Regions from separate parts of the Ruegeria sp. N4 genome, predicted to be linked through region 3. Evidence: riboswitches for the same ligand, from Rfam matches in the RefSeq annotation. Region 3 holds a riboswitch; each other region holds the start of a gene.

Region 1 (7,128 bases), on a different contig from region 3:
ACAAAGCTTGCAGTGGCCAGAGCAGCAACAAAGAACATGCGAAACCGCAGGCCCTGAACCGGAATACCCAGCGTCGCTGCGGTGAAATCCCCGGTCAGCAGCGCGTCCAGCCAGCGGCTGCGATAGAGCGAATAGCCCAGGATCATCGCAAGCCCGATCAGGACAAGGGGAAAGGTCTCCCACCGCGCGAGGCCAAGACCGCCCAGCATCCAGAAGATCACTGAATGCGCAGCACGACTGTCGCCGGAAAAGATCAGATAGTTGGTGATGGCAGAAAACAGGAACGAGACCGCAAGCCCGGCAAGGATCAGCTTTTCGGGCGCGCTTGTGCGCAGGCCCTGAACCAGCGCCAGAACGATGCCTGACGCGATCAGACCGCCACAGAAGGCGGCAAGCGGCAGGGTCCAGAAACCAAGCACGTCCCCGGTTACCGTGATGACCAGAACCGCCCCGGCGGCGGCGCCCGAGGACAGGCCAAACAGGAAGGGGTCGGCCAGATCGTTGCGTGTGGTGGTTTGCAGCACCACGCCGACCACACCCAATCCGGCACCGATGACGGCCGCGAACAAGGCGCGGGGCAGGCGCAGGTCAAATACGATCCGGTGCAGGGGCGACATCTCGCCTTCGGTCAAGCCGGTGCCCAGCATGATCGCTGTCGCCACGTCGGCGACGGGAATGGATGTCGTGCCATAGACGACCGACAGCAGCAAAAGGGCGGTCAGAATGACCGCCCCCAGCAGGACCGCGCGGCCCGTTTGAGCCATGTTAGTTCAGCTCCGGGTGCATGGCCGAAACCATCTTTTCGATGGCGTCTATGTTTGCCGGTCCCGGCGTCAGCTCTTCATAGCGCAGACCGATCCAGCGTTCGTTCTTGACGGCATCGGTCAGGGACATGGCCGGATGCTCCTGCAGAAACTTGAACGTGTCCTCGGCACCGTTCCCGGTCTGATAGTCCAGTAGGACCAGAAATTCGGGGTTTGCGGCGGCCACTGCTTCCCATGAGGTGCGACCCCAGCTGGTGTCCATGTCATGGGTGACGCTGACACCGCCCGCAGCCTCGATCATGGCGTCTGGAATGGCGAATTTACCGGCGGTAAAGGGCGCATCGGCGGGACCGTCCAGCAGGAAGACGCGGGGTTTCGGCAGGTCTGCGGTTTTGGATTCGATGGCCGCCAGCTGGTCTTTCCAGCCCGAAACCAACGCTTCGGCCTTGTCTTCCACATGCATCACCTTGCCCAGACGCAGCACGTCATCGAACAGAAGGTCCATGCTGGCTTCGGGGCGGTCCTTGTTCAGGTGAACGCAGCTTTCGGTCAGGACCATGGTTTTGATGCCAAAGGGTTCCAGCGTGTCGGGGGTGACTTCGCCACCCGGCTGCATGCCGTAATACCAACCGGCAAAGAACATATCCGGCTCGACCGCGACCAGATTTTCGACGGTGGGGTATTTGGGCGCCAGTTCCGGGATGTCACCGCGTTTTGCATCGAAATCCGGGCTGGTCTTGTACCAGCCGGTAATGCCGGTCAGGCCGACAATCTTGTCCTGCAAACCCAGCGCAAAGGCCATGTCGGTCATGTTCATGTCGTGCACGACAATCCGCTCGGGCGTGCCGTCGAACACCAGTGGTTCGCCGCAATTGTCGACGGTCACTTCATGCGCCGCCGCACCACTTGCGAGGCCCGAAACAAGGACCACGGACCAGAATTTCTGCATTATCAAATTCTCCTGTTATGATGACAGCTTTCGTTTTCGGATATCCAGCGCAGGGATCACGCGCCCTTCGTGCTGGAAACACAGGTAGTCAACGCCAAACGTATCGCGCACACGCTCGGGTGTCAGAACTTCGGGAACCGGGCCGAAGCCGGTCATGCGGGTTGCCTTCATCAAAGCGACATGGGTGGCGAATTCGGGGATCATGACCAGATCATGCACGATCATCACAACCGTCACGCCTAGTTCGGCCACCAGCGACAGCATGTGGCCCTTGGCGTCGGGGTCGAGGTGGTTTGTCGGCTCGTCCAGAAACAGCAGCGATGGCCTTTGCGCCAGGGCCCGTGCGATATGCGCCCGCTGACGTTCGCCGCCGGACAGACGTTGCATCGGTTTATCGGCCAGCGGGACCAGTTCGGTGATCTCAAGCACCCGCTCAAGATCGGCCTTATGATCCTCGGCTGACCGGTCGGCCTGAATCGGGATTTGCCCAAGGGCCACATAGTCGCGCAGTTTCAGCCTGCCGTCAGGCAGTTCCTGCTGCCCGACCACAGCGATGGTGCGTGCCCGTTCAGGGGCAGATAATTGACGCAGGCTTCGCCCCTTGATCGTCACATCGCCCAAGGCCAGACGTTCGAGGCCACAAAGCAGGTTCAACAGCGTGGTTTTCCCGGCCCCGTTTGGCCCGGCAATGGCCAGGATCGACCCCTCATCCAATGAGAAGGAGACATCCTGTAGCAACACATCCCCATTCAGGGCGTAGTATTCGAGCCCCTTGGCAACCAGAAAACTCATTTCTCGCCCTCTGTCGAAAGGCGCGGCAGACGGGCCAGAGTTTTGAAAAGCAGGGCAAGGGGCCGATCGGTTGCACTGGTCCAGCCGTCGTCACTGTCGCGGAATTGGCGGGCGAAGGCGGCAATCGCGTCCAGATCGGCGGGGCTTTGGATATCGCCGAACAGATACTGCGCCTTGCCTTCGGCTTGCAGCCCAACGGTCATGGGGCGTTCGCACCCTGCCATGCAGGCAATCATTCGGGTCGCAAACCCCGGTGGTAGGGTTGCGTCCAAACTGGCCTTGGCTGCCTTGGCTTCGATTTCACCCTGACAGGTCGAACAGATCAGGACGAAGTGGTCAGCTTGGGATGACATGGCTGTTCCCGCTGCGGAAACCGCGCGAAAAGAAAAAGCCACGCCCGCAGGCGAAAAATTGAGCCATCAAATCCTCCTTCCAGGACACCCCGCCCCGGGTTGGTTGCACAGGTGATGGCAGGTCTCCTGACTTGCGGGTCGTGGCTTGGCCAACCTTCCCGACCTGTTCAGGCCAGTGGTGATTTGGCGTCGCTCTGCGCTTACAGTTGCGGGGGCAGTCACGGATTTGGCCGCAGGGCCGCACCGTATTCCCATTTTCATCCCGCAGGCATCGCTACGGGAACCATCGCTGGTCAGCTAGTCTGTCGCGGATTTAATTGTCAAGCGCTCTGGTCGAGATTTTGGCGGCGCGGACTGAGTGTTTAGTAATCCGCAACCAGCAAAAATTCCGGCGCTGCGTCCTCTTCAATGGTCGCGAACCGGGGGATCGGTTGCTCGAACACATTGTCGGTGCGGTCGTCATTGACGGTTGAGACTTCACCGATCAGACAATCCCCACGCTCGGCCCAGAAGGCATGCCAGATACCGGGCATCAGGGTCACGCTTTCGCCGGGTTTCAGGCGCAGCAATTCGCCGGGCGTGATCGTCACGTCGCAGCCATCGCTGGGCACAACCACCGGATTGTCGCGATCAATGCCGCCTTCGGGGTCCGAGGCGTAGATCTCCATCACCAGATCACCGCCGCCCCGGTTGATAATGTCCTCGGCCTTGATGATATGGCGGTGCATCGGAGATAATTGTTTGTCTCGCGAAATCAGCAGTTTCTCGGCATAGAGCATACCGCGACCCTGGTTCAGATCATTCACGTCGCCATTGCGCAGGGTGAACAGGAACAGGCCCAGCTCATCAAACTTGCCCTGACCGTAATCGGTAATGTCCCAGCCCAACCCTCGGGCGCGGATCGTGTCGGCCTTTGCGCTGCGCATCTGATCAGGGGACCAGTCGGCGAAGGGCGGCAGGACCGCGCCGAAGGATTTGATGAAGGCCTGCGCCTCGGTCTTGATGTCGTTGATGTCGGATCGTTTCATGTCGGTTCCCTCGGGGGATCAAAGCTCATGCGCCCAGGGCGGGTTTGCCCCGGCGCGGGATACGGTGACGGCGGCGACTTCTGCGCCCAGGGACAAAGCCGCGCGCAGGCTATCAGGCGTCAAGGCGCGCAGGCCCTCTTTGCTCAGGTGCCCGGCGCGGTGGAGTTCGGCCAAAACGCCCGCGTTGAACGTATCGCCGGCGCCCACAGTATCGACAACCTGCACCGGTTTGACTGCCACCGAGGTCTCGGACCCGTCCGCCAGATAGCCCGAGGCCCCCTGACCGCCCCGCGTCACGATCACCACGGACGGTCCGGCCTTCAGCAACAAGGGCACCTTCTCGGCATGGGTTTCCGGCCCCGGAATGATCCAGTCCAGATCCTCGTCCGAGACTTTGACAATATCGGCCTGCGCGATCATGCGATTCAAGCGGGTGCGATAGCGGGTCTGGTCCTTGATGAATCCCGGCCGGATATTTGGGTCCAGCATCACCGCGCGGTCGCCGCCATGACGGTCGAGCAGCGCGGCATAGGCATCGGCACAGGGTTCACAGGCCAGACTGATCCCCCCCAGATACAGGGTCGAGGTCGCCAACAATTGCTGCGGCATATCCTCGGGCTGCAACATCCGCCCGGCCGTGTTTTCATCAACAAAATTGTACGAGGCATGCCCATCCACCAGCTTCACGAAGGCCAAAGTGGTCGGGCGGTCGCTGGCAATCACGTGCGAGGTGTCCACATGGCTTGCCTTCAGCGTGTCCGCCAATTGCGCGCCAAACATATCCGAGGACAGGCCTGTCAGCATCCCCACCGGCGCGCCCAAGCGCCCAAGGGCGATGGCCGTGTTGAAAATTGCGCCGCCGGAATGGGGCACATAGCCCTGTGCGCCAGACGTGGTCGGTTCGGCGATCATGTCGATCAGGGCTTCGCCACAACACAGGATCATCCCGCGGTCCTTCTTTGGAAATGGTCACACGGTTTTACCGCATGAGCGCATTTTTGCAGAAGTTGTTAGCGCCAACAATGCCAAATTCGACCTGTTCCGAGATATAAAGGTTCATCCCTTGCCGCAAATCGCTGAATCGACCGCCTTGATTGAAGGCGTCCAGAAAACGCTCGCCAAACAGCCAGCGGTTCTTCTCAGCCACGCCGCCCACCAGGAACACGCCGCCCCGGGGGATCAAGGTGACGGCCAGATCACCCAGCAGAGCGCCCAGATGGGTCGTGAACATCTCTGCCGCTTTGATGGCATGCGCATCCGATCCGTTGCGGGCGTCGTGAAGAATGTCCTTTGCCGGGCGGTGCGCTGCGTCAGTCTGACCGGCGGCCAGTGCGATGGATTGATAGAGGACAGGCAGCCCCGTGCCGCTCAGGAACATTTCAGCTTCAAGCGTCAGGCTATCGCCAAAGAAACAGTCCGGCGCGATGTGGCGGGCGGCTTCGAAAATATCAACCTCGTCCCGGTGACGCGGGGAGACACCGACATGACCGCCTTCGCCCGAGGCTGTGTGGTAATGTCCTTCCGAATACAACAGCGCCCCGACACCCAGCCCGGTTCCCGGGCCAACGACCAGACGGGTGCCGGTTGGCGGTGTAGGGTCGCCCTGCAGCACGGCCACATCGGCCTTCGTTGCCTCGGCCACGGACCATCCTGCAGCGGTGAAGTCGTTGATCACATAGGTATGCCGCGCACCTGTGGCCTTGGCTAACTCAGCCTCGGACAGGTCCAGATGGGCGTTTGTCAGTTGGATCACGCCATCCCGAACCGGGCCCGCGCCTGCGGCGACAACGGCCTGAGGGTCGGTGCCGATGTCATCGCGCAGGCTGTGGAACGCGTCAAGCAGGTCGGGCAGAGTCCCTGTCGGATGCTTGCGCAGATCCGTCAGCTCTCCGTTTGTGATGACCCCAAGCCGGGTGTTGGTGCCGCCGATATCTGCCACCAGGTTCCAATGCGCGTGCACCGCACCTGCCGGTTGTGCCAAGGGCACCGAAACGGGTTCACCCTGCGCCAGCGCCGACTTCAGCGCGTTAAACGAGGCTTTGGGTCTGCGCTCCAGCGTGTCGAAATCCACATCAACCAACCCGAACCGCTTTTCATAGCCGAACGCCCATTCGTAATTGTCCAGCAGCGACCAGATGAAATAGCCCTTGACCGGAACGCCCTGATCCAGCGCAGTTTGCACCGCCGTAAGATGCTGATTCAAATACTCTATCCGGTCGTCATCCTGCTGCCGCTCGGGGCTGGCCATGCCGTTTTCGGTGACATAGATCGGCAGATCCCCGGTGTAGTCCCGCGCCGTGCGGGTCAGAAAACGAGAAAGGGCCGTCGGCTCGATCTCCCACCCCATCTGCGTTTTTGGCAGCGGGCCGGGCATCTCTTTCAGGCTGGGCCATGCGGTGTCGGACGGGGCGATCAGCTTGCGGGTGTAATAGTTCAGCCCACACCAATCGACGGGCGTTCCGATCGTTTCGAAATCGTCCTGCCAACCGGTTGGCAAGTGCTGTTCCAACCCGTTCAGCACATTCTGCGGGTAGGCTTTCTTGAAGACGCCACCCAGAAAGAACCGGTTGTAAATCCCATCATAAAGATCGGCGGCCTCGCGCGCCTTTGGGCTGCTGTCGGCGGGTTCGGCCCATTCCAGATTGAACACCGCACCCAGATTGTTCATCCCCAGCCCCCGCATGGCCTGAATGGCGCGCCCATGGGCCAGCAGAACATGGTGCATGGCGCGCGCGGCCGCACGAATGTCGCGCATGCCGGGGGCGTGGTGCCCTTCGAAATGGCTCAGCCAGCTCACGCACCAGGGCTCGTTGATCGGGGCGACGCTGTGCATGCGGTCACCGATGCGACCCATGATGACCTCGGTGAAATCGGCGAACCACCCGGCAATATCGCGGTTGCGCCAGCCGCCGAGGTCGGCCAGGGCCGAGGGCAGCTCCCAATGATAAAGCGTGGCGCAGGGGCGGATGCCGCGATCCAGCAGCGCATCGGTCAGCCGGTCGTAGTAGTCCAGCCCGGCCTGATTGACCTGACCGCGCCCCTCGGGCATGACCCGCGCCCAGCTGGTTGAAAAGCGATAGCAATCAAACCCGGCCTCGCGCACCAGATTGAAATCTTTCGGGAACCGGTTCAGGTGATCGCAGGCCAGATCGCCGTTTTCGCAGCGCACGACATTGCCGGGCGAGGCGGCGAAGGTATCCCAATGGGTCTGGCCAGCGCCGCCCTTCGCGTGGCCTTCGATC
Region 2 (7,128 bases), on a different contig from region 3:
GCCAACGCCAAAATAATAGCTGTCCGGGTGCCCGATATAGAGCCCGGAGACAGATGAGCCGGGCCACATCGCCATGCTTTCGGTCAGCGTCACGCCGGTCGCGGCCTCGGCGTCCAGCAGGCTGAACAGCGTGCGTTTTTCGGTGTGATCGGGCTGGGCCGGATAGCCCGGCGCGGGGCGGATACCGGCATAAGGTTCGCTGATCAGGGCCTGTGGGTCGAAGTCTTCACCCTTAGCGTAACCCCAAAATTCACGCCGGACCCTTTCATGCAGCATCTCGGCCATGGCTTCGGCGATCCGGTCGGCCAGAGCCTTGACGAGGATCGCGCCGTAATTGTCGTTGGCCTTGTCCAGCCGCTCGGCAATGTCGGAGTCCTCCGGTCCCGCCGTGACGACAAACCCGCCGACATGGTCCGCACTGTGGCCTTCGGGCGCCACAAAATCCGACAACGCGACATTCGGGCGATCACCGCGTTTCGCGGTCTGCTGGCGCAACGCGTGCAGGGTGGCCAGAGTTTCAGCGCGGTCCGGGCCGGTATACAGCCTGATGTCATCGCCGACCGCGTTGGCAGGCCAGAATCCAACAACCGCGCGGGGTGTGAACCAGCGCTCTGCGATAATCTGATCCAGCATTGCCTGCGCATCGGCGAAAAGCGCCCGGGCCGCCACGCCCTGTTTTTCATCTTCAAGAATTCCAGGATAGACACCGCGCATTTCCCAGGTCTGGAAGAAGGGCGTCCAGTCGATATAGCGGGCGATTTCGGCCAGATCCCAATCCTGCAGAACGCGCGTTCCGGTGAAGGACGGAGCAACGGGCTCGTAAGCATCCCAATCCAGTTTCAGCGCATTGGCCCGCGCCTTGGCCAAAAGCAGGCGGTTCTTGGCGCGTTCGCCGCGCTCGTGCTTGTCGGCCACATCCGCATATTCGGCCTGAATCCCGGCGACATAATCGGGTTTCTGCGTCGGGCTCAGCAAAGCGCCGACAACCCCGACCGCGCGGCTGGCATCGGTGACATAGACCGCCTGCCCATGCGTGTAACGCGGCGCGATCTTGACCGCCGTGTGCACCCGCGACGTGGTCGCGCCGCCGATCAGCAGCGGAATATCGAACGCTTCGCGCTCCATTTCCGAGGCCAGATGCGCCATCTCGTCCAGCGACGGCGTGATCAGTCCTGACAGGCCGATAATGTCTACCTTCTCGTCGCGCGCGACTTGCAGGATCTTCTGCGGCGGGACCATGACGCCCAGATCGACGATCTCATAATTGTTGCAGGCCAGAACCACGCCGACGATATTCTTGCCGATATCGTGCACGTCCCCCTTCACCGTGGCCATCAGAATCTTGCCCGCAGATTGCCGACCCTCACCGCCATTCCGGCGCTTTTCTTCCTCCATGTAGGGCAGCAACACGGCCACGGCCTGCTTCATCACACGAGCTGATTTCACCACCTGCGGCAGGAACATCTTGCCCGCGCCAAACAGATCGCCCACCACGTTCATCCCGGCCATCAGAGGCCCCTCGATGACATGCAAGGGGCGTTCCGCATCGCCGCGCGCGGCCTCGGTGTCTTCTTCGATGAACTCGGTGATACCGTTGACCAGCGCATGCTCCAGCCGTTTCTCGACCGGCCAGTCGCGCCAGGCCAGGTCGCGGGTTTTCTCCTCGCGCTTGTCACCACGGAAACGTTCGGCGATGTCCAGCAGGTTCTCGGTCGCGCTGCCGCCGGATTTCGGCTGGCGGTTCAGGACCACATCCTCGCATGCTTCGCGCAGGTCGGGATCGATCTGGTCATAGACCGCTAGTTGGCCCGCATTGACGATGCCCATATCCATCCCGGCCTGAATGGCATGGTACAGGAACACCGCATGCATCGCCTCGCGCACCGGTTCATTGCCACGAAAGCTGAAAGACAGGTTCGACACCCCGCCCGAGACATGTGCATGGGGCAGGTTCTGACTTATCCAGCGGGTCGCCTCGATGAAATCGACGCCGTAATTGTCGTGTTCCTCGATTCCCGTGGCGACGGCAAAGATGTTGGGGTCAAAGATGATGTCTTCGGGTGGGAACCCCATATCCTCGACCAGAATGCGATAAGCGCGGGCGCAAATCTCGGTCTTGCGCTCGAAGGTGTCGGCCTGACCGGCCTCGTCAAAGGCCATGACCACCACAGCAGCCCCATAGGCCAGACACAGACCCGCGTGATGGCGAAACGCCTCTTCGCCCTCTTTCAGGCTGATCGAGTTCACCACAGGCTTTCCCTGCACGCATTGCAGCCCGGCCTCGATCACCTCCCACTTCGAGCTGTCGATCATGATTGGCACGCGGGCGATATCGGGCTCGGACGCGACAAGGTTCAGGTATTCGACCATCGCCTGTTTGCTGTCGATCAGCCCTTCATCCATGTTGATGTCGATGATCTGAGCGCCGTTTTCCACCTGATCCCGCGCAACGTCCAGCGCGGCGGCATAGTCGCGGTTCACGATCAGCTTGCGAAACCGGGCCGAGCCGGTGACGTTGGTCCGCTCACCCACATTCACAAAGGGGATGTCGGGCGTCAGGACAAAAGGCTCCAGCCCTGAGAGGCGCAGGTGACGGGTCATGCTGGTACCTTTCTGGGGGCAAAAGGGGCAACCGCTTCGGCAATCGCGCGAATATGGTCGGGTGTGGTGCCGCAGCAACCGCCGACCACGTTGACGATGCCATCGCGGGCAAACTCTTCGACCTGAGCGGCGGTCTGGTCCGGGGTTTCGTCATACTGTCCGAACTCATTCGGCAGGCCCGCATTGGGGTAGGCGCAGGTCAGGGCGGTAGCCACGCCCGAAATCTCGGCCATATGCGGGCGCATGGATGCAGCGCCAAGGGCGCAGTTCAGCCCGACGGTGAAAGGGCGCGCATGGGCGACCGAGTGCCAGAAGGCGGTGGGCGTCTGGCCAGAAAGCGTCCGGCCCGAGGCATCGGTGATCGTGCCCGAGATCATCAGCGGCAGGCGACGTCCGGCCTTGGCGAAGCTCTCGAAAGCCGCAAAAATCGCCGCCTTGGCGTTCAGCGTGTCAAAGATCGTCTCGATCAGGATCAGGTCAGAGCCTCCTTCGATCAGCCCGTCGATCTGCTGGCCATAGGCTATGCGCAGATCATCAAAACTGACGGCGCGGTATCCGGGATCGTTCACATCCGGGCTGATCGAGGCCGTCCGGTTCGTCGGCCCCACAGCCCCGGCCACAAACCGGGGTTTGCCGTCCTCAGCCGTGGCCCGGTCCGCCGCGCGCCGCGCCACCTGCGCGCCTGCGACGTTCAGATCATGCACCGCAGCCTCCAGCCCGTAATCGGCCTGCGCGATGGTGGTTGAGGAAAAAGTGTTGGTTTCAAGGATGTCCGCCCCGGCCATTGCGAATTCATACTGTATATCCTCAACCGCCTGCGGCTGGGTCAGCACCAACAGGTCGTTGTTGCCCTGTTGCGGATGATCCGGGTGATAGTGATGCCGACAGCCGGGGCCATGGATGTGACCGTTGGCGGTAAAATCCTCTTCGGTCATGTTCAGCGTCTGGATCATTGTGCCCATGGCCCCGTCAAGGATCAGGATGCGCTGGGCAGCCAATGCGCGCAGCGTCGCGAGCGCGGGTGTGTCGGGCAAGGTAAAGTCAAGCATTCGCGGTATCCAATCGGCTGTGTGGGCCGAAGGTATAGCGCGTTGGCATTATGAGGTGAAATGATTGTTATTCGACTAAATTATGAGTTTGCGTCATGATGCACCTTGTTCGGCGTGCAAATCCAACGAAATCACTAATAAGCAGTCAAAGCATTGCCCGGCCAAAATCGTCCAAAATGCGGGCGATGGCACAGGCTGAATTGCCCGCATGAGATCACAAGGCGGCGCGGCGCGCGCGATGGCCCCCTCGGCGCTGTTTTGCGGGCAGGGCCAGGAACAATGGTTCCAGGGGCATCTGCATGGATCTGGCCAGCAGGTCGCAGAACACAGCGATGGCGGGTGAGGTCTCGGCAAACGGTTTGGCCTTGGCCAAAGCAATCCGCGCCTGCGCATGGTAGTTCGCGGAACCGGGCAGGCCGCCCAGCCATTGCATATAGCCCATCTGCCCCAGCTCTTGCGCGCGCTGCGGAGGCACGTGGCCGGTGTCCAGTTGGGAAATGGTCAGGTCAAGCATAACGACGCCCTCCGCGTTTTTGGGCGGCTTGTGTGGGGCATCAACAGTGATGTCTGGCCAATGCGGTCCATCTCTTGTCGCTCCGTCCACGGGCACCCCGCCCGAGTTAAGGTGACTGCGGCACATTTGCGCCGGAGATGGCAGGTCTCCTGACTTGCGGTTCATCGCTGTCCCCGTCCTTCCCGGACAACCCATGCGGGGTCATCCAGTGGTCTGTCGGGGGTCGCTCGCCGCTTACAGTTGCGGGGGCAGTTGCGGCCTTGGGCGTTTGCCCGCACCGCATTCCCTTTTCAGCCGACTCAGAGCGTCGGACACCATCGGCTGCACAGTCTCATAAGGCCAAAGCCCTGTCTACCGGTGCCAGCAAAGCACGCAGCGTCGGATTGCAACCCGTCGGGACTTGAACCCAAATCAAACTGCGAAACCCTTCTAATCCCGAGAGCGGGACCAGCGCACCAGAAGACTGGCCGCGATGGGCGCGCCGATGATCACCAGAACGATCCGTGTCAGGTGGTGGGTAATGACAAACCCGAGATCCGCGCCCGAGACGATGGCCAAGACCGTCATTTCAGCCTGCCCGCCGGGGGCATAGGCAAGGAAGGCCTCGATCGGTTGCCCGAACCCCAACGTGGTCACAAGGGCCGTGAAGGCTGCCGCAAGTATGGCCAGCACAACAACATAGGCGCAGCCCGCCGCCACAACTTTGCGCAGCTCGACCCATGTGACACCGATAAATTTCACGCCGATGGTGCAGCCGATAAAGAATTGCGCGACAAGGATCGCCTCGCGCGGTGGGCGGGTGTGGATGAAATCGCCCAGTGACAAGGCCGCAGTCAGGATCATTGGGCCCAAAATGGACGCTCCGAACAGGCCGATCCGCTCACCGCCTTTCCAGCCGACAATGGCGGCGACGACCATCAGCGCCAGTTCTTGCAGAGGCAGGTCGCGGGCGGGTTCGCCAATGGGGTTGGTCAGGTCAGCGTCGTAGAACAGGGTCAGGAGCAACGGGGCGAGCGTCACGATGATCAGCACGCGCGTGCCATGGATCAGGGACAGGGCGCGCGGATTGGCACCGGCCTCGGTGCCGAAGATGATCATGTCCTGCAACCCGCCGGGCATCGCGGCGTAAAAGGCCGTTTTGTCGTCAAAGCCCCAGACCTTGCGAAAGAACGGCACCCCGACCAAAGCGATCAATAGGATGAAGGGCGGGATCAGAGCAATTGACGCTGCCATTTTCGGCAGTTGGCCAAACAGATCAGGCGTGATCGAAGCCCCCACCGCCACGCCCAGGATGGTACGCGCCGCGACCGAGATCTGCCCGAACCCTTCCATCGGCGCATGCGCCAGTGCCGCAATCAGGCAGGCGGTCATGGGGCCGAACAGAAAGGGTAGGGGCAGGCCCAGCATCCAGAATACGACCGTTCCCAGCACGGCAAGGCCGAAGGTGATGGCCCGCCTTACGGGGCGGCTTGGTGATGTGGCTTGGACGGACAAATTTCAGGCCCGATGTCATGGGATCAATTGTATCCAATGGTATACAAATGGGCGCGGTTTGCAAGACCACGCGCACCGACCATTCAGAATGCCCGAGTGAAGAACGGCCTGTGATGCAGCTTGGCGCTATCAGCGTGTGTTGGATGAGATCCAGGAACGAGGTCTCGAAATCAAGGCGAGTGTCACTGAATTCGTTTCAACCCCACCAATCCAACAGGGCTTACGTGGGTGCCGACCCGCCAAACGCCGCCTGATAAGCCTTGTTGCTTTTCGCCCAGTCGATCAGTTCCTCACCCGCTTCCAGCGCGGCCTTCTCGTTTGGCGCATTCGAAATGGCATCCAGCCGCTTGTGAAGGTCGGAACTGGGGTCTGCCGTCATCGCCCCAACCTCCATCACAAGGCTGACATTCGGGGGCGGGGTGTAGACATAGCCGTTCTGCGATTGCGCCTCGATCCGTTTGAGCAGGGCGGGCACGATGGATGCGGTGTCATGCACATAGTCCCAATTGGTCGAAAGCCCCTGAATCATCGGGTTATCGACCCCACCAAACAGCGTCACCGGTGTCGTCTTGTAGATCACAAGGGGCATTCCAGCGGCGTAGGCTGTTGTCACCTCGACAATACTGCCGCCATCGGGCACCCGGCCATCCATGTTGAACACAAGGCTCGAACAGCGCCCGAGCAATTGGTAGATATCCTGCGCGTAGCCGACCTTGAGGATGATATACAGCATCTCCTGTCCCTTTTGTGACCAGACCTGAGGGTCCTGCAACATATCCATCATCTTGGCGATCTCGACGCCGTCGCGCGGGGCGAGATAGGTGCCGAACCCTCCGGCCTCGAGCACGGCGGCGATGTTATATTGCTCCCAAAGATCACCGACGCTGAACATCGGGCCCGAGCAGAAAACGATATGGTCTGTCATGAAATGGTCCTCTGGTTAAAATTCAGTGTCGTCAGGCCGGGTCTGAAGCGGCTGCGCCGGGCTCCAGCCGACCGGCCCAATCGGCAACCAACTGCGCGCCTTCGGCTTCGCGCGCGGTGCCGTTTAGCATATCAGACAGCACCCGCGCACAGCGCAGGGCCAGCGAAGCCGATCCGGCAGCCCCGGCTTCGTCAATTGCGGTGCGCAGCAGCGCCTCGGCCTCATCTTGTCGGTCCAGAACAGCCAGCACCTGTGCTTTCAACCGCATCAGGTCCGGGTTCCAAACCGGCTGGTTCAACATCCCCGACAGTTGCAGCCCGGTGTCAACGATCGCCAGCGCCGTATCCGGATCGTCATTGGCCAGCCGTGTGTCAGCCATGATCGCAAACCCCATGCCCGAGCCTGTCTGACTGCCGGTTTTCGCCAGCAAGGCCAGACCGGCATCAACCTCCTGACAACGCTTGTCCGGCGGGTCGATGGGTTGTCCGGCCCGGAACAACTGGCTTAACCCGCCCCAAAGCGGGATGCCAAGCTGGGTGCATGTC
Region 3 (7,128 bases):
CTGGCGTTGAAAGCGTCGCGCCAGCTGACCCGGTCACCAGCCTTGCGCCCGATCCGAACGACGCCCAGACCATCCTGCACAAACAGACAGGCGATGCGCCCGTTGTCTTTCAACTGACCCAGCAGAGCGTCCGGCACCTGCTGCACGCCGCCCTGTATCATGATCACGTCGTAAGGCCCGTGTTCCTCGGCCCCTTGCTCCAGCGGGCCGACATGCACCACGGCATTGTCTGCGTCCGCCTCTGTCAGGGCATCCTGCGCTTCTGCGGCCAGCGCTTCATCGCTTTCAACAGCAACCACCAGTTCGGCCATGCGCGCGGCAACGGCGGTGGAATATCCCAGCCCCGGCGCGATATCCAAAACTGCCTCATCTTTGCAAATATTTACGGCGTCCAGCATCTTGGCCAGAGTCCGAGGCTCCAGCATGCTGCGCCCGTCCCCCAGATCGATTATGCCTTCCACATAGGCTGCCTCGCGCTGCGCATCCGGCACGAAATTCTCACGCGGGACGGTCAGCATGGCATCGATGATCGGGAATTTCGTGACATCAGAGGGCCGAATCTGCGTATCGACCATAGTGCGGCGTCGGGTTGCGAAATCTGTCATGTGATCTCTCGTCTGAATTCCCACGTTTTTTTGGCTTTTGCCACATCCCGCAGCAACCGGCAACGGCCCTGTTGCCACAGCCCGGACCGTGCGACAGGTTTGTGATCCGGCCCAGATCAGCATTTCCCGCCTCAGGCGCCAAAATTACACGCAATCCTCTGGACGCCCCATAAGAAAGCTGCTAAAACGCCTGTCACACCACGGCAAGTATTTGATTTTACTTGAAAAGGCGAGTTGGCGGAGTGGTGACGCAGCGGATTGCAAATCCGTGTACACCGGTTCGATTCCGGTACTCGCCTCCACTTCCTTCAATACCTTCACCTCGCGACGCAAAGACGAAAGCGCGCCCCTCTTAGGAATCGCGCCCCGCCGGGATAACCTCATAACCCGGTTCTTCAGGTTCATCGTCCTGCATTTCAGGTGGAAAGCCGGGCGCGCGGATGTCGAGGCCGGTGGCGTCTTCCAGGCGTTTGATGATGTTGGGCGACAGTTCGCGTTCGCCGTAGCGTGCGATGCCGTCCTCGAAGATCTTGATCATGATCGGGTTGATCTCAAGCGGGACACCCGCGCGGTCGGCGACGTCCTGAAACAGGCCGATATCCTTTTTGACAAGGTCCATGGTAAAGGAAATATCGCGCGAGCCGTTCAGGATGACCTGGCTTTCGGTCTCATGCACAAATGAGGTGCCAGACGAGATCTTGATCGCCTCATAGGTCGTGTTCAGGTCCATCCCGGCGGCTTTGGCGGTCACCAGCGCTTCGGCGCAGGTGATCAGGTTGGCGGTGGCCAGATAGTTGGTCAGAACTTTCAGAACCGAGGCCGAGCCGAGTTCGCCGGTATGCAACACCCGACGGCCCATCGTTGTCAGGAAGGGCAGGATTCGCTCAAAAGTATCCCGGTCGCAACCCGCGAAGATCGAGATATTGCCGGTTGCCGCCCGGTGGCATCCGCCGGAAACGGGGCAATCAACCGCCGCCCCGCCCCGTTCGATGACCATGGCACCCAGCCGCTTGGCCTCGGCCTCGTCGGTGGTGGACATTTCCATCCAAATTTTGCCGGGGCCGACCTCGGGCAACATCTCCTGCATCACCGCGTCCGAGGCGGCAGGCGATGGCAGGCAGGTGATCACCGCGTCGCAATCGTGCATCAGCTGGGCCGGGCTTTCGGCGGCCTTTGCGCCCTTTTCGACGAATTCTTCCACCAGGTCTGCATTCAGGTCATGGACCGTCAGGTCGATCCCGTTGCGCAGCAACGAGCCCGAGAGTTTTCCGCCCACATTTCCAAGTCCGATGAACCCAACTTTCATTATTCGCGTCTCCCTGCGTGTTTTCCGGTATGCGACCATGTCGCGGGCACCGCGTCATGCCGCCCAGCGACGCTGGCAGGTCGCTTTTCATCCTAGCCACGCGATGGTGGTCGCATCGCGCTTGACAACCTGCCCACACGTGCCGCATGTCCCTGTCGTTGGTGTCGGCGACAGCCGATGAAAAGGGAATGCGTCAACGGTTTATCCGCCAAACGCAGCCGCCCCCGCGACCGTGACCGGAGAGGGTGCCCAATGCCACTGGCCTGCCAGGCCGGGAAGGCGGGACATCCGACAGAGGAGCCAGACGAACCGGGCCTCTGACATCCGCAAGCCGGGAGACCTGCCAGCACCCGAAGTTGAAACCGGGCGGGGTGTTCCGGTGTCGGGTCCATGTGCATCGCGTGGCCCGCATGAAACCCCGTCCCCCGCGAAGAGGATTTGGGGGGATGAGAGACATGACCGAGACTGCGCCGGTCGAGCTGCTGGTTTGCACCACGTGCCGCCGGGGTCTGCCCATCGAGGATGATGACCAGCGCCCTGGCACATTGCTGCACAAAGCGCTGGAACAGGCGGACCTGCCCGAGGGCGTCACGCTGAAAGCCGTCGAATGCCTGTCGAACTGCGATCAGGGCTGTTCCATCGTGCTGCGCGGCGGGCCGGATCGCTGGACCTTTGTGTACGAGAACCTCAATGAAACCGATCACGTTGACGTCATCGTCGACGGAGCGACCAAGTATCTGGCCACCGAGGACGGCTTGGTCAAATGGCGCGAGCGCCCCGAACATTTCCGCAAGAACTGCGCCTCGCGCATTCCCCCGATTGGAGCCCTGAAATGAGCAATCTCGAAAAACTCCCCGTCACTGTGATCACCGGCTTTCTGGGCTCGGGCAAGACCACGCTGGTCAAGCATCTGATGCAGAACCCGCAGGGCAAGCGTCTGGCCGTGGTGGTCAACGAGTTCGGCGATGTGGGCGTTGATGGCGACATCCTGAAATCCTGCGCCATCCCGGATTGCCCGGCGGAAAACATCATGGAACTGGCCAATGGCTGCATCTGCTGCACCGTGGCCGATGATTTCATCCCCACGATCGAGGCGCTGATGGCGCTGGAGCCGCGCCCGGATCACATCCTGATCGAAACCTCGGGCCTCGCCCTGCCGAAACCGCTGCTCAAGGCGTTCGACTGGCCCGATATCCGGTCGAAAATCACCGTGGATGGCGTGATCGCTCTGGCCGATGCCGAGGCTGTGGCCGCAGGTCGTTTTGCCCCGAATGTTGAAGCGGTGGATGCCCAGCGGCTGGCCGATGACTCGATCGACCACGAAACGCCCCTGTCCGAGGTGTTCGAGGATCAGATCTCCTGCGCCGACATCATCCTGCTGACCAAGCCCGATCTGGCCGGTCCTGAGGGTGTGGCGAAAGCCAAAGAGGTCATCGCTGCCGAAGCCCCGCGCCCCCTGCCCGTGGTTGAAGTGGCCGAAGGTGCCGTGGACGTGCGCGTCGTGCTGGGCCTTGAGGCCGCCGCCGAAGATGACATGGACGCGCGCCCCTCGCATCACGACGGCCACCATGACCACGAGCATGACGATTTCGAAAGCATCATCGTCGAGTTGCCGGAACAGACCGATCCCGCCGATCTGGTAGCCAAGATCGAACGTCTGGCCAAGGAACTGAACATCCTGCGCGTCAAAGGCTATGCCGCCGTTCAGGGCAAACCCATGCGTCTGCTTGTGCAGGCCGTTGGCGCGCGCGTCCGCCACCAGTATGACCGCCCGTGGGAGCCCGGCGAGGACCGTCGCTCACGTCTGGTCGTGATTGCCGAGCATGACGACATCAAAGAGGCCGCGATCCGCGATATCCTCGTAGGCGTCACCGAGGCCGCCGAGTAAGCCATGCACGTCGTCTTCCGCGAAAGCCACGGGTTAGAGGAAACCGAGACCCCGACCGATCTGGGCCAGAGCCCGGCGGATCTGGTGGTGCTGTCCTTCTCGGACAGCGACCTTGGCGCTTTCGCGGCGGGCTGGCATCGCGGTGGCGGCCCCGAGGGGCGGATGCCGACGATGCGGCTGGCGAACCTGACGGCGCTGAAGCATCCTCTGTCGGTTGACACTTACGTGGAGCAAACGCTGGAAGGCGCGAAGGGTATCCTGATCCGCCTGATCGGTGGTGTGCCTTACTGGTCCTATGGCTTGCAACAGGTTCTGGCACTGGCGCAGACCAAAGGCATTGCGCTGGCGGTGCTGCCTGCGGATGGGCGCGAGGATACGCGGCTGGATGACTATTCCACCCTGCCCGTCTCGACCCTGCGGCGGCTGGCGCATCTGTGCGACACCGGCGGAGAGGTGGCGGCGCAGGCCGCCCTGGCGCAGATGGCGCTGGCGGCGGGGCTTTATGCCGGGCCGGTGATGGGGGCCAAGACGCTGCCCGAATGCGGCGCGTGGTGCCCGGACCGCGGCGTGATCCCGGTGGATACGGCATTCACGGGTGACGCGAAACGCATCCTTGTCACCTTCTACCGGGCCTATCTGACCTCAGCCGACACCGCCCCGGTCGCGGCCCTGATCCGCAGCCTCCGCACGCGTGGATTCGAGGCAGTGGGCCTGTTCGCCCCATCGCTGAAAGCCCCCGCAGCGGCGGATTGGCTGCGTGAGCAGGTCGTGGCGCTGGCCCCGTCGGCCATCATCAACGCCACCTCATTCTCGGGCAAAGGCGCGTCGGGCACCTCGCCTCTGGACGCCGCCAACGTGCCGGTATTTCAGGTGGCGCTGGCCACCTCGCGCCGCAAGGCATGGGCCGAGGCGGAACGCGGGCTGTCCCCCGCCGACCTCGCCATGCACGTGGTACTGCCCGAGGTGGACGGGCGGATCTCAGCAGGCATTGCCTCGTTCAAGGAACCGGGCAAGCGCGACCCGCATCTGGAATATTCCCGTTTCGCCCACCGGGCCGAGCCCGAGCGGATCGAAGCGATCATCGACCGTGTATCCGGCTGGCTGGCCCTGCACGACAAACCCAAAGCCGATCAGATTCCTGCTCTGGTTCTGTCCACCTATCCCGGCAAGGACTGGCAGATGGCCCACGCGGTGGGCCTCGACGCGCTGGCCTCGGCTGAGGCTATCTTGGATGACCTACAAACGCAGGGATACAGCACTGAGGATCGCGACCGGCCCGAGGGTGGGCGCAATCGCGCCCGCCCTGGGGGGCGGGTCGGGCGCGATCCGGGGCTGCCGCCCCGGGAAACAGGTGAAGACTTCGTATCCGAACTGCCTGATGCCCGGATTTCATGGCCGCTGACGGATTACCTAACCGCATTGGCCGAATTGCCCGAAACCCTGCGCAGCGATCTGCAAACCGTCTGGGGCAAGCCCGAGGATGACCCGGCCTGTACCGACCAAGCCTTCCATTTCACCGCCCTGCGCCGTGGCAAGGCCCTGATCGCGCTGCAACCGGAACGCGGCACGCCCGAGCTGCGCGATGACGATTACCACGACCTCTCGCGCACCCCGCGCCATGGCTATGTGGCGTTTTACCTGTGGCTGCGCAAAGGGCTGGGTGCGGATGCGCTGATCCATGTCGGCGCGCATGGCACGCTGGAATGGCTGCCCGGCAAATCCGTCGCCCTGTCCTCGGGCTGCTGGCCCGAGGCGCTGATCCGCGATCTGCCGGTGATCTACCCGTTCATTGTCAACGACCCCGGCGAGGCCGCGCAGGCCAAACGCCGGATCGGGGCCGTCACGCTGGGCCATATCCCGCCCGCCATGAAGGAAAGCGGCACGCCGGATCGGATGGTGCGGCTGGAATCGCTGCTGGACGAGTTCTCGAACGCCGACGGGCTGGACCCCAAGCGCCGCGACCGCCTGCAAGAGGATATCCGGGATGAGGCGCAGGCCATCGGGCTGGAAAGCGACCTCGGCCTCGATCAGGCCACCTGCACCGCCGAGGCGATCACCCGCATCGACCGTTTTGTCTGCGACATCAAGGAAAGCCAGTTCGGCGACGGGCTGCATATCTTTGGCCGGGTGCCCGACGTGAGCGGCAATTTCGACCCCGCGCCCTCGGCCCATGCAGAACGCACCGCTTTGCTGGATGCGCTGGCGGGCAAACGGATCGAAGCTGGCCCTTCGGGTTCCCCTTATCGCGGCCGGTCGGATGTGCTGCCTACTGGGCGCAACCTCTACACCACCGATCCACGGTCCGTGCCCACCCGCGCGGCCTATACACAGGGCGTGAAACTGGCCGAGGAACTGGTGCGGCGGCACTTGCAGGAAGAGGGCGATTACCCCAAGGGGCTGATCGTCGATCTCTGGGGTTCGGCCACCATGCGCACCGCCGGGGAAGAGTTCGCCATGGCGCTGCACCTGCTGGGCGTCAAGCCGGTCTGGGACAAGGGGTCCGAGCGCGTGTCGGGCATCGAAGTTCTGCCGATCACCGACCTCAGCCGTCCGCGTCTGGACGTGACCCTGCGCGTCTCAGGCCTGTTTCGCGATGTGTTCCCGACGCTTTCGGCGCTTTATGGTCAAGCGGTGCGGGCACTGGCCGACCGGGATGAGGCACCGGACTGGAACCCCTATGCCGGGCAGGCCCCGGCTGCGCGGGTGTTTGGCCCCGCGCCGGGCAGCTATGGCGTGAACATGACGCAATTGTCTGAAATTTACACGGATGAGGCCCGCGCGCAGGCGGGTGAAGCATGGCTGCAGGCCAGTTCCTATGCGCTGGAAGGTGAGCATATCGCGCAGGATATCGACGGCATCACTCGGCAGGTCGCCAATGCTGACAGCTTTGTCCACCTGCAAGACCTGACCGAGACCGACCTGCTGCTGGCCAACGATTACGCCACGCACGAGGCCGGATTTGCGGCGGCCAAAAAGGTGACGGGCGGCGAGGCGCAGCTGTACCATCTGGACAATACCAACCCTGAAAATCCTCGCGCGCGCACCCTGCCCGAAGAGATAAGCCGCGTTGTCCATGCCCGCGCCGCCAACCCTGCTTGGATCGCCGGAATGCAGCGGCACGGGTTCCGGGGCGCTGCCGAGATCGCGGCGACATTGGATCACATGGCGTCCTTCGCGCATCTGTCGGGCACGGTCGCGCCGCATCTGTTCGATCTGTATCACGACGCGACGCTGGGAGACGCCGAGGTCGATGCCTTTCTGGCCGAGGCCAACCCGCAGGCGCATCAGGCCATGCAGGACCGGTTCCGCGCCCTTTTGGAGGCGGGGCT
Region 4 (7,128 bases), on a different contig from region 3:
CACACGGGCCGCCTGAGCCGCGCCCTAAGCCCCGTGTTTATGGCGCTGCTCCAACTCTCGGGCAAACTCGCCCAAGCGGATTTGGAACTGCTTGCGGAAACGGGCCTGCCCCAGCTTCATTGATTGCAGAAGCAGGCGGGCAGGCAGGGATTTCGCGCTTAGGGACATTTCGACGCTCAGGCGGGTTCTGCGTTGTGACAGGGCCAGAAAATCTACGGTGGTAATGCCGCTCATGCCTTTGCTGTTGGCTTCGAACCGCATCTGCGCAGGACGGTCGCAATCGGTCATCACAACCGACATCTGACGTGGTTTGCCCCGCAGCTTGAACTCAGTCTCCCAAGTGGTGCCGGCCTCGACCGGGACGCCTTGGGTTGTGCGCCGAACATCGATGCCGCGCCGCATGGCCATACGCTCGAACCGTTCGAAATCGGCAACCATTTCGAATACCGAATTGATCGGGGCTTCGATATCTTCGCGCGCTGAAAACTGCATGTCTGCCTTTGCTGCCTTTTGTCCAGTTTTTCCTTAGTCCAGCGTGTCCGCAAGCCAGTTTTGCAACAGAAAATGCGCGATGGCCCCTTTTCGAGCGGGCAGCAGGGTCGGATGCTCGCCTGCGAAAGCCTGCATCATTTCCGTTTTGCTGACCCACATCGCGTCTTCAATCTCGACCGGATCGATCACAATATCACGCGACAGCGCCTCGCCCGCGCAGCCGAACATCAGCGAGGCCGGGAACGGCCAGGGTTGGCTGGACAGGTACGAGACCGCGCCAACCGGCACACCTGCCTCTTCCATCACCTCGCGCCGTACGGCGGCCTCAAGCGTTTCGCCCGGTTCGACAAACCCGGCCAGCAGTGAATACATCCCCTCGGGCCAGCCGGGCGAGCGGCCCATCAGCACCGCGTCGCCATGGGTGATCAGCATGATGACGACCGGGTCCGTACGCGGAAAATGCTGCGCGCCGCAGGTCGGGCAACTGCGCTGCCACCCGGCCTGCGAGATTTCACTGGGCGCGCCGCATTTGGCGCAGAATTTATGCGTTTCATGCCAGCCGATTACCGCTTTGGCCGTCGCCGCCAGTTCGGCATCAAGGGGCGACAGGCGGGTCATGATCCGGCGCAGCTCGGCAAAGACATGGCCTTCGGGCAGGTCGGGATGTTGCTGTTCGGTCTTATCGACAAACGCGCCAACACCGGTCAGGTCCAGCCCTTCGGCGGCCCAGTTCGAAATATCCAGCGCAAACAAAGGGGCATCTGAAGCATCCAGCCCCAGAAAGATTGGCGCGGAAACAATCCCTCTGGGTCCGCGTGTAATCAGGGGATGAGACATGGGCTGCAAAGCCAACCGATCCAGCCTGTCACCCTGCACCAGCAATTTACCGCGCCACAACAGAACACATCTGGCTGCCGGATTGCCTTGTGCTTGTGACAACTTCTCGGCGTCGCCCCGAATATGAGCTGCACGGTTCAGACCCGCGCCACCGAAAGTCACCTGTTCTGCATTTATCATCACCTGCCCCTTCGGCTTTGCTGACAGGGCTGCCATGACTGCCCCGGCGTTGCAATGGCCTTTCGCGGTGCCGGGCCATGCGCGGCCAGAGGCAATGCTTGCACAGGCCTGGAAACATTGGCATTAAGTCTACCAATTGTTGATTTTGATTTAGCACCAGCATCCAATAGTAAAATTCAAGAGTGAAAACTGGACCTTTTAGACCGGGTCAAACTGAAAGTTCGGATGTGCATATTCGTATCCTCGCGACAACTGATCTGCACATGAATCTGACCGGTTTCGACTATTACTCGGATCAGCCGGACCCCACGATTGGATTCACGCGAACCGCCAGTCTGATCCGCACGGCGAGAGCAGAAGCAGACGGCGCGCTTGTTTTGCTGTTCGACAATGGCGATGCGCTTCAGGGCACGCCGCTGGGCGATCAGGCGGCACAGGACCCTGACGGCCATCCAATGATGCAAGGGTTTGCGGCCCTGCATTATGACGCCGTCGGGCTTGGAAATCACGATTTCGGCTTTGGGCTGGCGGTGCTGGACACTGTGCTTGATCAGGCTCCATGTCCCGTCCTGTGCAGCAATATGCGCCGCCGGTCGGGGGTTTCGCAACGCTGGCAGGACCATGCGGTGCTTGACCGATCGATTTCGCTGAACGGGCAGGGCATTCCCATCCGCGTGGGCGTGTTGTCGGTTCTGCCCCCTCAGACCGCGCAATGGGAAGCGCATCATCTGGGCGATGACATCACGGTCGAGGATTGCCTGAGCGCGGCGCGACGCTCCGTGCAGACCCTGAAATCGGCGGGGTGTGATCTGGTCATCGCGCTGGCTCATTCCGGCCTCGGTCAGGATCAGGATGTACCGGGGCTGGAGAATGCCGTGATCCCGTTGGCCGCTATTGACGGCATTGACGCCCTTGTAGCCGGGCACACGCATCTGACCTTTCCCGGAAACGACCATCAGGGGTTGGCCCATGTCGACCCCGAGGCCGGGCTGGTCCATGGCAAACCGGTTGTCATGCCCGGGTCCGCAGGAAGTCATCTGGGCGTGATTGATCTGAACCTGTCCCACTCTGCCGATCTCGGGTGGCAAGTCACCGACCTGCAGGTCGCGTTGAGACCGCTTCGCCAGACCAAACCCGCCCCTGAAACGCCAGAGGATCCCGTCATGGTCCGGCTTTTTGCACCCGTGCACGCCCGAACCCGCACCAAGATGGCCGAGCCGGTGGCGCGAATCGCACAACCGATGCACACCTATTTCAGCTTTTGCGCCGTTGATCGGGGGTTGGCATTGGTGGCCTCGGCGCAAGCTGCTGCATTACGCCCCTATCTGTCCGGCACCGCACTGGCCAATATGCCCATGTTGTCCGCCGTTTCGCCCTATAAATGCGGCGGTCGGTCCGGGCCGCGATATTATACCGATGTCCCGGCGGGCGAGGTGTGCCTGCGCCACATCGCGGACCTTTACGTCTTTCCGAACGAACTGAGGGCGGTGAAGGTCAGCGGCGCTCAGGTGCTGGACTGGCTTGAGATGTCGGCGGGTCTTTTCAACACCCTGCGTCGCGACGACGAGACCGATCTGATCGACTCCGGTCGGGTTGGGTACAATTTCGACCTTCTCTTTGGCCTGACCTACCAGATCGACCCGTCCTACCCGGCCCGGTTTGACGCTCAGGGGCAGTTGATCGACAATTCTCACCGCCGCATCCGGCAGGCCAGAATTGACGGGTCTACGCTTGACCCCAATCAGGATTTTGTGGTCGCGCTCAACAATTACCGCGCCAATGGTGGCGGGCATTTCCCGTTTGTGGAAACGGCAGAGCCGATCAACCTGCCTGCAATAGATATCAAGCGAATCCTACGCGATTATCTGACCGGGTACCTGCCCGCCGACCCGCTGTCTCAGGCGGTTTATCCGTTTTCGTTCGCGCCGCAGGCCGGGGTTCAGTCAATCCTCAGTACAGGGCCCGGCGCGCTGAAATACCTGTCAGAGTTGCAGAACTACGACCCTATCGTTCTGGACCCGGACCCGCAGGGGTTCGAACGCATCCGGCTGACACTCTGACGGGTTGTCATTTTCCCCAGGCTTCCCTATATCAAGCGCTGAGAGGTTGGCGCGGGCGAGCGCCTCGCCAACCTGGTCAGGTCCGGAAGGAAGCAGCCACAACGAGCCCCGCTTGGGTCGATGTCCAACCTCTCACCTTTCCCCCATGTATCCGCTCATCAGCACAATCAGGCAACCAACTGGGGCCAGATTGCCGAATTCCGGCGGGCAAATGCGCCGATATGGCCGATCTCTTTCACTCCGAATTCCTTGGGCGACAACAGGTGCCGCCGCGCGCCCGGCCCATACAGATCCGCCAGACGCCATACGGCTTTTGGCGGGACGGTCTGATCGTCGTCGCTGGTGAACAGATCCACCGGAACACCCAGATCCGCCCAGCGCGCCGGTGGCAAATCCTTTCCGATCTCTGGCACATAATTCAAAGGTGCGGTGCACCACCTGCGCCATTGCCAATAGACAGAGCCCGGCAGATCGGCACCGAACCCAATGGCTTTGCCGGGCAGATACCCCAGGGCTTTCACAAGCAGCGGAACATGCCCGTGCCAGAACGCCCAGGCCAACCCCCGATAGGGCCATGGGTGATCGGACAGCGTCACCAGCCCCGAGCAGACACAGATCATCCGGTCGATCTGGTCGATATCCGGCTGAATCGGCCCCAGCATTCCGCCGACGGAATGACCAATGCTCCATTGCCGGGCGTCGGGAAACCTTCGGCGCATCTCGGCCCGTGCTGCGGGCATGTCGATCAGGGCCCAGTCCGACATCGTGACCTGCGATTTGCGCATGGGGCCGGAAACAGAGTGACCGAAATCACGATAGTCATACGTCAGGCAGGCCATGCCACGCTCGGCAGCCAACCACCGGGCAAAGTGCTGGTAGTAGTCGCGCGGCACACCGGTCGCCCCGTTCAGTACCACCACCGTTTCGGGATCAGTAAAAGGCCGATACAGCCGCGCCGACAGCTGCGCCGGGCCAGCGGGAAACTGAAAATCCTCGATCTTCACGTGCAGTTGCGTGTCCAACATCGAACCTGCGGGCCTTTCTGAACCAATCGGTTTACCTGCCCAAGAGGCACAACAACCCGCAGCCGAGTCAACCCCGCTGCCACTTGACCACACGTCGCCCGAAACAAGGCATGTGTACGCGACACCCAAAACCCCGCTTGACTCAGAACGCGAACAGACGCTAGCGGTTGTGTGATGGTTTCCGATCCACACAATAGGTCGGGATGAAAAGGGAACACGGTGCGGTTCTGCCCGGTCAAACCGGAACGAACCAAAGCCGCGACTGCCCCCGCAACTGTAAGCGGTAAGCGATGCCGGAATGCCACTGGCCGAAAGGCTGGGAAGGTCGGCAAAGCAACGACCCGCAAGTCAGGAGACCTGCCATCATCAACGTAACCGAAACTCGGGCGGGGTGTCCGGGCAGGTCCTGACAGCGCATAGCTGAACCGCCTGCCAACGTCCCCGTCCACCGCGCGGAGGGCGCAGGATGATCTGGAAGACAAAAACCCACGAATACGTGGCGACCATTTGCCAACGCACAGGCGGGCCCTGCCCCGCAATGGCGCGCATGGCACGCGCGCTGGCCGAGGCAATGAACAAGGCCGACCACGTCACCAGCGAAGGATTCGAAATCGAAGGCAGCAGCGACCTGACGCATTGCGCGCAAGGGTGCATGGCCCGCTTTCGCGCCGGACCAGAACAGATACGCATCTTCTGCGGCACCGAGGCGGACACGCCGATCCAAACGCTGGATACCTATGCCGACCTGATTTTTGACGAGACATGCGCGGCCCTTCCGTCCGGGGCCTTGCCAAGAACGCCTTGCGCCATGCTTGAGGTCTTAGCCCTGAGACCTTCAAGACCAGTGCAGGAACCGGCGCGGGTATCAGCCTGAGCGCGCATCCAAAGGTGCGTGGTTCGCTTTCGTGGCCCATGCCATCTGCTCGTCGGTTTCCACCGCGCAGGGGCGCAGGGCCCGCAACCGGGCCAGCGCCTTGTCTGCCGGTTCCCCGCATTCCAGCATCAGGCGCAAGACCACCATACCGGATCGCCCGCACCCACCCCGGCAATGCACCAGCACCCGGCCACCGCCGGACAAAGCCTGCCGCGCCGATGCGCTGACCGACCCCCACCGATCGTGAACGGCGCGCGGCGGGGCGCCAAAATCCTCGACCGGCAAATGAACCCATCGGCTGGCGCGGCCCTGAATGTCACTGCCAAAGGTCCGGGCCCCGTCCTGCAGCATCTCAACTTCCGTGGTCATCGAGATCACAAGACCGGGTTTCCAATCCGCGATTGTATCCAGATCGCCCGCATAATCTCCGCCGCGTCCCGGCATCGAGGTCAGCGCAAGTGTTCCGCCTCCGACTTGCAGCGCGTAGACGACCAGTTGCGACATCAAAGATTTCCTCCCAAACCCAAGCCTGCTTGTAAAATGTGCTTCAAAAATACTGAGATTCCAGTTTACGCCGATCTCGGGTCTTTCCAAACCAAATTTCCCCGACCGCGCGGTGGACGCGGGCGGCAGCGGCCACTACGCTGCGACGACGTCCCGAATCCGCCAGAGCAGACATGACCGACACAGACAGCCCCGCCTATCAGGTTCTCGCCCGCAAATACCGTCCGGAAACCTTTGCTGATCTGGTGGGTCAGGACGCGATGGTGCGCACGCTGAAGAATGCGTTCGAAGCCGACCGGATCGCCCAAGCCTTTGTCATGACCGGCATTCGCGGCACCGGCAAGACAACCACGGCGCGGATCATCGCCAAGGGCATGAACTGCATCGGCCCCGATGGCACTGGTGGCCCGACAACCGAACCCTGTGGCGTCTGCGAACATTGCACCGCGATCATGGAGGGCCGCCATGTCGACGTGATGGAAATGGACGCCGCCAGCCGCACCGGCGTCAACGACATCCGCGAAATCATCGACAGCGTCCGCTATCGCGCCGCCTCGGCCCGCTACAAGATTTACATCATCGACGAGGTTCACATGCTCTCGACCAGCGCCTTCAACGCGCTGCTCAAGACGCTGGAGGAGCCGCCCGAACATGTGAAGTTCATCTTCGCCACCACCGAGATTCGCAAGGTCCCGGTCACGGTCCTGTCCCGCTGCCAACGCTTCGACCTGCGCCGGATCGAGCCCGAGGATATGATCGGTCTGCTGCAAAAGATCGCCAGCGCCGAAGGGGCCGAGATTGCCGAGGACGCGCTGGCCTTGATCACCCGCGCGGCCGAGGGGTCTGCCCGCGACGCAACCTCACTGTTGGATCAGGCGATTTCTCACGGCGCAGGCGAAACCACCGCCGACCAGGTGCGCGCCATGCTGGGGCTGGCCGACCGTGGCCGGGTGCTGGACCTGATGGATATGATCCTGCGCGGCGATGCCGCCGGGGCCCTGACCGAGCTTAGCGCGCAATATGCCGAAGGGGCCGACCCGCTGGCGGTGCTGCGCGATCTGGCCGAGATCACCCATTGGGTCTCGGTCGTCAAAATCACGCCGGACGCAGCCGAGGATCCGACAGTATCCCCTGACGAGCGCGCCCGTGGCCAGCA

Evidence for each region. A riboswitch is a leader RNA that binds a small molecule or an ion and turns the genes downstream of it on or off. The one in region 3 is predicted to bind cobalamin.
Region 1: linked by a shared signal. The riboswitch ahead of ACR0LW_RS07260 (DUF1636 family protein) and the one ahead of ACR0LW_RS04610 (DUF1636 domain-containing protein) in region 3 are both predicted to bind cobalamin.
Region 2: linked by a shared signal. The riboswitch ahead of ACR0LW_RS16475 (hypothetical protein) and the one ahead of ACR0LW_RS04610 (DUF1636 domain-containing protein) in region 3 are both predicted to bind cobalamin.
Region 4: linked by a shared signal. The riboswitch ahead of ACR0LW_RS13480 (hypothetical protein) and the one ahead of ACR0LW_RS04610 (DUF1636 domain-containing protein) in region 3 are both predicted to bind cobalamin.

Annotation. Positions count from the first base shown of each region.
Region 1 is NZ_JBQFLT010000003.1:163,817-170,944, forward strand. It holds gene ACR0LW_RS07245 (FecCD family ABC transporter permease) at 1-764, opposite strand, end outside; gene ACR0LW_RS07250 (ABC transporter substrate-binding protein) at 766-1,713, opposite strand; gene ACR0LW_RS07255 (ABC transporter ATP-binding protein) at 1,729-2,505, opposite strand; gene ACR0LW_RS07260 (DUF1636 family protein) at 2,502-2,858, opposite strand; cobalamin riboswitch at 2,958-3,161, opposite strand; gene ACR0LW_RS07265 (D-lyxose/D-mannose family sugar isomerase) at 3,221-3,886, opposite strand; gene ACR0LW_RS07270 (carbohydrate kinase family protein) at 3,905-4,831, opposite strand; gene ACR0LW_RS07275 (glucokinase) at 4,866-5,873, opposite strand; partial or broken gene ACR0LW_RS07280 (GH1 family beta-glucosidase) at 5,895-7,128, opposite strand, start outside.
Region 2 is NZ_JBQFLT010000011.1:124,182-131,309, forward strand. It holds gene metH (methionine synthase) at 1-2,601, opposite strand, end outside; gene ACR0LW_RS16470 (homocysteine S-methyltransferase family protein) at 2,598-3,650, opposite strand; gene ACR0LW_RS16475 (hypothetical protein) at 3,865-4,164, opposite strand; cobalamin riboswitch at 4,287-4,498, opposite strand; gene ACR0LW_RS16480 (AbrB family transcriptional regulator) at 4,594-5,658, opposite strand; gene ACR0LW_RS16485 (nucleoside 2-deoxyribosyltransferase) at 5,879-6,583, opposite strand; gene ACR0LW_RS16490 (ATP-binding protein) at 6,615-7,128, opposite strand, start outside.
Region 3 is NZ_JBQFLT010000001.1:917,322-924,449, forward strand. It holds gene ACR0LW_RS04595 (protein-L-isoaspartate O-methyltransferase family protein) at 1-605, opposite strand, end outside; tRNA gene ACR0LW_RS04600 (tRNA-Cys) at 834-907, shown strand; gene ACR0LW_RS04605 (NAD(P)-dependent oxidoreductase) at 958-1,950, opposite strand; cobalamin riboswitch at 2,054-2,273, shown strand; gene ACR0LW_RS04610 (DUF1636 domain-containing protein) at 2,367-2,747, shown strand; gene cobW (cobalamin biosynthesis protein CobW) at 2,744-3,799, shown strand; gene cobN (cobaltochelatase subunit CobN) at 3,803-7,128, shown strand, end outside.
Region 4 is NZ_JBQFLT010000008.1:44,453-51,580, forward strand. It holds gene ACR0LW_RS13455 (SRPBCC family protein) at 25-492, opposite strand; gene nudC (NAD(+) diphosphatase) at 526-1,509, opposite strand; gene ACR0LW_RS13465 (bifunctional 2',3'-cyclic-nucleotide 2'-phosphodiesterase/3'-nucleotidase) at 1,737-3,569, shown strand; RNA gene ffs (signal recognition particle sRNA small type) at 3,609-3,707, shown strand; gene ACR0LW_RS13475 (alpha/beta hydrolase family protein) at 3,737-4,594, opposite strand; cobalamin riboswitch at 4,753-4,973, shown strand; gene ACR0LW_RS13480 (hypothetical protein) at 5,061-5,468, shown strand; gene ACR0LW_RS13485 (protein-tyrosine phosphatase family protein) at 5,460-5,972, opposite strand; gene ACR0LW_RS13490 (DNA polymerase III subunit gamma/tau) at 6,146-7,128, shown strand, end outside.